Linked DNA regions of Cupriavidus taiwanensis LMG 19424. The protein of the gene in region 1 interacts with the protein of each later gene in a pairwise test. Links are inferred from orthologs where the notes say so. Each region holds a gene or a part of one and is shown on either strand. Other genes may lie near its edges.

What was found. The genes of interacting proteins can lie anywhere in the genome.
Region 2: the proteins of acpP (region 1) and ybgC interact in binary tests that used the Escherichia coli proteins (3 or more experiments, as listed by UniProt). The link is inferred for Cupriavidus taiwanensis LMG 19424 from one-to-one orthologs.

What each region holds. Positions count from the first base shown.
Region 1 is NC_010528.1:2,188,672-2,191,719, forward strand. Bases 67-3,042 are described here. They hold acpP (acyl carrier protein), read right to left. Parts: upstream 1,687-3,042; coding sequence 1,447-1,686; downstream 67-1,446. Other genes in these bases: fabF (beta-ketoacyl-ACP synthase II), read right to left, coding at 67-1,256; fabG (3-oxoacyl-ACP reductase FabG), read right to left, coding at 1,857-2,606; fabD (ACP S-malonyltransferase), read right to left, coding at 2,623-3,042. In the rest of the region: RALTA_RS10030 (hypothetical protein), read right to left, coding at 1-43; more of fabF, read right to left, coding at 24-66; more of fabD, read right to left, coding at 3,043-3,048. UniProt on the Escherichia coli protein: Carrier of the growing fatty acid chain in fatty acid biosynthesis.
Region 2 is NC_010528.1:2,456,753-2,459,666, reverse strand. Bases 73-2,914 are described here. They hold ybgC (tol-pal system-associated acyl-CoA thioesterase), read left to right. Parts: upstream 73-1,212; coding sequence 1,213-1,617; downstream 1,618-2,914. Other genes in these bases: tolA (cell envelope integrity protein TolA), read left to right, coding at 2,838-2,914; tolR (protein TolR), read left to right, coding at 2,358-2,801; tolQ (protein TolQ), read left to right, coding at 1,614-2,297; glyA (serine hydroxymethyltransferase), read right to left, coding at 73-798. Outside these bases: more of glyA, read right to left, coding at 1-72.

The DNA.
Region 1 (3,048 bases):
CAAGGGCCCGCCTCAACCACGGATCAGGCGCGGCGGAAAACAAGCGTGCCGTTGGTGCCGCCGAAACCGAAGTTGTTCTTCACTGCCACGTCGATCTTCATCTCGCGCGCCGTGTTGGCCACGTAGTCCAGGTCGCACTCGGGGTCCTGGTTGTCGAGGTTGATCGTCGGCGGCGAGACCTGGTGGTGCAGCGCCAGCACGGTGAAGACCGACTCCAGGCCACCGGCGCCGCCCAGCAGGTGGCCGGTCATCGACTTGGTCGAGTTCACCACCATCTTGTAGGCCTGGTCGCCGAATGCTGCCTTGATCGCATCGGATTCGTTCTTGTCGCCCAGCGGCGTGGAGGTGCCGTGCGCGTTCAGGTAATGCACCTGGTCGGTGTTGATGCCGGCATCCTTGAGCGCATTGACCATGCAGCGGCGCGGGCCGTCCATGTTCGGCGCGGTCATGTGGTAGGCGTCGCCACTCATGCCGAAGCCGATCAGCTCGGCATAGATGCGCGCACCGCGGGCCTTGGCCGACTCATACTCTTCCAGCATCATCACGCCCGCGCCTTCGCCCAGCACGAAGCCGTCGCGGTCCTTGTCCCACGGACGCGAGGCCGCTGCCGGATCGTCGTTGCGCGTCGACAGCGCGCGCGCGGCGGCGAAACCACCAATGCCCAGCGGCGACACGGTCGATTCCGCGCCGCCCGCCAGCATGGCGTCGGCATCGCCGGCCTGGATCAGGCGGGCGGCCAGGCCAATGCTGTGCAGGCCGGTGGTGCACGCCGTCACGGCCGCCAGGTTCGGGCCCTTGATGCCGTGGATGATCGACAGGTGGCCGGCGATCATGTTGATGATCGAGCCGGGCACGAAGAACGGCGAAATCCGGCGCGGACCACGCTCGCTCAGCACGGCATGGGTATCCTCGATCATCGGCAGGCCGCCGATGCCCGAGCCGACCAGCACGCCGATGCGCTCGGCATTGGCCTCGGTCACTTCCAGGCCGCTATCCTTCAGCGCCTGCGTTCCGGCCGCGATGCCGTAATGGATAAACGTATCCATATTGCGGGCTTCCTTGGCCGGGATGTAATCCTCGGCATTGAAACCCTTCACTTCGCCGGCGAAGTGCACGGACAGCGCGGAGTGATCGAATTTGGTGATGGTGGCGATGCCGGACTTGCCGGCTACCAGGTTGGCCCAGCCTTCGGCAACCGTGTTTCCGACCGGAGACACAAGGCCAAGCCCAGTGACGACGACGCGACGACGGCTCACTATGTTTTCCTACGGGTGCGTGAAACGGGAACGGAACGCGGAGTTGCCCGCCGCCGGCGCTGAAGGCCGCACGGCGAAGCCCATTCCATTCTGCTTCTTCGAACAGACGAAAGCCACAGAAAACAGCAAGGCGCGGCCGCAACGGCCCGCCCACCTGCCTTCTGTGGCTCGGAATGCAGAGACGACGGGCTTAGGCCTTGACGTGCGCGGTAGCGTAGTCGATAGCCTGTTGCACGGTCGTGATCTTTTCGGCTTCCTCATCGGGAATTTCCATGCCGAATTCATCTTCCAACGCCATCACGAGTTCAACCGTGTCCAGCGAGTCCGCACCGAGATCGTTCACGAACGACGATTCGTTCTTGATGTCTGCCTCGGCCACGCCAAGCTGTTCTGCCACGATTTTCTTGACGCGTTGTTCGATATTGTCCATGTAACCCTCCAGGGAAGTTCGACAAAAAGTGGGCGCATTTTAGCAGGTTTGGGACAACAGAAATGCTGCCTGCCAAGCTTTGCAAGAATCGCGCCCGATTGGTTCGGAAAACTACGACTTCCGGCAGCTTCTCCCGGCTTCTTTGCCTAAAAAGCCACCGAAAAACACCATTAATTCATGTACATCCCGCCGTTCACATGCAGGGTGGTGCCGGTGATGTAGGCAGCCTGCGGGCCAGCCAGGAAGGCCACCGCATTGGCAATATCCTCGGGCTGGCCCAGGCGGCCCAGCGGGATCTGTTTCTTGAGCGAAGCATGCTGCTCTTCGGACAGCGCCTTGGTCATGTCGGTATCGATAAAGCCCGGCGCGACGCAGTTGACGGTCACGTTGCGGCTGCCAATCTCGGCAGCCAGCGAACGGGTCATGCCGGCCACGCCGGCCTTGGCCGCGGAGTAGTTCATCTGGCCGGGATTGCCGACCGAGCCCACCACCGAAGTGATATTGATGATGCGGCCCTGGCGCGCCTTCATCATCGGGCGCAGCACCGCGCGCGACAGGCGGAACACAGAAGTCAGGTTGGTCTGGATCACGGCCAGCCAGTCCTCGTCCTTCATGCGCATCGCCAGCTGGTCCTGCGTGATGCCGGCATTGTTGACCAGCACGCCGATGCCGCCGTGGCTCTTGACGATCTCGTCGATGAGCGCCTCGCAGGCAGCGGCATCATTGACGTTGAGCATGGCGCCCTTGCCCTTCAGGCCTTCGGCGCCGAGGTAGTCGGTGATGCCGGCCGCGCCGGCTTCGCTGGTGGCGGTGCCGATCACGGTGGCGCCCTGCCGGGCCAGTTCCAGCGCAATGGCGCGGCCGATGCCACGCGAGGCGCCGGTGACCAGCGCAACCTGGTTGTCGAGAAGTTTGGTCATGCGGTTGTCCTGTTGCTTACTTCAGCAGTGCCAGCGTGTCTTGCAGCGAAGCCGGATCGAAGATCGCGCCGCCGCTGAGGTTGCCGTCGATGCGCTTGGTCATGCCGGCCAGCACCTTGCCCGGACCGCATTCGATCACGTGGGTGATGCCTTCGGCGGCCATCTTCTGCACGCACTCTACCCAGCGCACCGGCGCGGCGGCCTGGCGCACCAGCGCATCCTTGATCCCTTCGGGATCGTTGACGATGGCGACGTCGACGTTATTCACCAGCGGGATCGACGGCGCCGAGAAAGCCAGGCCGGCCATGCGCTCGCGCAGGCGGTCGGAGGCGGGCTTGAGCAGCGACGAGTGGAACGGCGCCGACACCGGCAGCGGCAGCGCACGCTTGGCGCCCTTGGCCTTGGCGATTTCGCAGGCCTTCTCGACCGCGCCCTTGTGGCC
Region 2 (2,914 bases), 270 kb from region 1 along the record:
TACGTGCATCAGCGGGCCGCCCTGGATGCCGGGGAAGATCGACGAGTTGATCGCCTTCTCGTGCTCGGCCTTCATCAGGATCACGCCGCCGCGCGGGCCGCGCAGGCTCTTGTGGGTGGTGGTGGTGACGAAGTCGGCGTGCGGAACCGGGTTCGGGTAGACGCCCGCGGCGATCAGGCCGGCGTAGTGGGCCATGTCGACCATGAAATAGGCGCCGATCGACTTGGCCACCTTGCCGATGCGCTCGAAGTCGATGCGCAGCGCGAAGGCCGAGGCACCGGCGATGATCAGCTTGGGCTTCTTCTCTTGCGCCAGCTTTTCCAGCGCGTCGTAGTCGATGTCTTCCTGGGCGTTCAGGCCGTAGCTGACCACGTTGAACCACTTGCCGCTCATGTTCAGCGCCATGCCGTGGGTCAGGTGGCCGCCTTCGGCCAGGCTCATGCCCATGATGGTGTCGCCCGGCTTGAGCACGGCGAAGTACACGCCCTGGTTGGCCTGCGAGCCCGAGTTGGGCTGCACGTTGGCGGCCTCGGCGCCGAACAGCTGCTTGACGCGATCAATGGCCAGCTGCTCGACGATGTCGACGTACTCGCAACCGCCGTAGTAGCGCTTGCCGGGATAGCCCTCGGCATACTTGTTGGTCAGCTGCGAACCCTGCGCGGCCATCACCGCGGGCGAGGTGTAGTTCTCGGAGGCGATCAGCTCGATGTGGTCTTCCTGGCGCTGGTTTTCCTGCTGGATGGCGGCAAAGACCTCGGGGTCGATCTGGTCGATCGTAAAACGGCTGCGTTCGAACATGGCGAAACTCGTCTGAAAAAAGGGAATCCGATTCAGGCATCGGGGGTAGGGCGCGCGGGGAAGGCTAGCGGCGACCGGCACCGGCGGCGGTTTGGCCGTCGGCGCAGGGCGCACCCTGCTTCCCATTCGCTGCCCAGGCGAGCGGCAGGCATGACTCGCGTCAACGCCATGGCGTTGGAAACTTCACGCCAGAGAACTTGCGCTTCCTCGTGGTAGTGCCCACTGACTTCGCCAGTCGCGCAAGATGGAATGGTTGCGCGCAGTGTAGCGCGAGGCGGCCGCCCGCCGCAAGCCATGGACCCGCCAGCCAAGGGCTGGCAAGGGCTGGCGAGGCCCTGGCCAGCAACTTGCTGTTGCAAAGTCGTCCTGCGGGTTTACACGAAACGGGTATCGCTCTCCGTTACAATCGCGGCCATGACAAACTTTGTCTGGACCCTGCGGGTGTACTGGGAAGACACCGATGCAGGCGGCGTAGTCTTCTACGCCAACTACCTCAAGTTCTTCGAGCGCGCCCGCACTGAGTGGCTGCGCTCGCTCGGCATCGAACAGCAGGCGCTCGCCGACCAGGCGGGCGTGGTCTTCATCGTCCGCAGTACGGCGGTGGACTACAATGCGCCCGCCCGGCTGGACGACCAGCTTGAGATCCGCACGCGCATCGACCGGGTCGGCCCGGCTTCGGTGCAGTTCACCCAGGAAGCCTGGCGTGGCGAGCTGATGCTCGCGACCGGCGCGATCCGCGTTGGCTGCGTCGATAAAAGCACTTTTCGCCCCGCCCCGATCCCCGACCCCGTTCTAGCCACCATCAAGTCAGCACGATGAATCCCGTGACCGTCACGCAAGACATGTCGATCGTAACGCTGGTGCTCCACGCCAGCGTGCTGGCACAGGCCGTCATGGCGCTGTTGCTCGTCATGTCGCTGTTTTCGTGGACCTATATCTTCCGCAAGCACCTGGCGGTGCGTTCGGCGCGCACCCAGACCGAAGGCTTCGAGCGCGACTTCTGGGCCGGCGGCGATCTGCAGGCCCTCTATAACAGCGCCGTCAACAACCGCCACAACACCGGTGCGCTGGAACGGATCTTCGAATCCGGCATGGGCGAGTTCCTGAAAGCGCGCGAGCGCGGCAACGAGGCCGGCGCGCTGCTCGACGCCGCGCGCCGTGCCATGCGTGCGGCCTACCAGCGCGAGATGGACGTGCTCGAATCGCATTTGCCGTTCCTGGCTTCGGTCGGCTCGGTGAGCCCGTATATCGGCCTGTTCGGCACGGTGTGGGGGATCATGAACGCCTTCCGCGGGCTGTCGAACGTGCAGCAGGCGACGCTTGCCTCGGTGGCGCCCGGCATTGCCGAAGCGCTGGTGGCCACCGCGATCGGCCTGTTCGCGGCCATCCCCGCGGTGATCGCCTACAACCGCTATGCGACCGAAATCGATCGGCTGGCGATCCGGTTCGAGAGCTTCATGGAAGAGTTCCTGAACATCCTGCAGCGGCAGACCCGCTAACCGTATTCCCTATCTACGGTCCGGGCCTGACCCCGGGCCGGCGTTTCCAGGAGTCCTGCAATGGCAGCCATTCAGCGCCGCGGCGGCTCGCGCCGCCGGGCCAGCGCCGAGATCAACGTCGTGCCGTATATCGACGTCATGCTCGTGCTGCTGGTCATCTTCATGGTGGCCGCGCCGATCGTCAGCCCCGCCACCGTCGACCTGCCCACCGTGGCCAATGCCACGCCCCAGCAGAAGGCGCCCCCGATCGTCGTCACCGTGCATGAAGACGGCCAGCTCACCGCGCGCGGCAAGGACAACGCCGGCAACGCCTTCGAGCGCAAGCTCGACAAGCAGGGCCTGCTGGACTTCGTTCACCAGCGCCAGAACGAGAACCCCGACCAGCCGGTGGTGATCGCAGCCGACCGCGCGGTCAAGTACGAAGCGGTGCTGGACGTGATGTCCATCCTGAAGGCCGACGGCGTCAAGCGCGTGGGCCTGATGGTCAAGTCCAAGACTTCCTGACGCATTGAAGCGCCTATCCGATTGCCGTTGCGCCTGATGACGACCGCCGCCGCCTATCCCTACCAGCCGGTCAAGGAGCGGGGAACCCTGCGTTCCTTCCTGCTCGCGCTGCT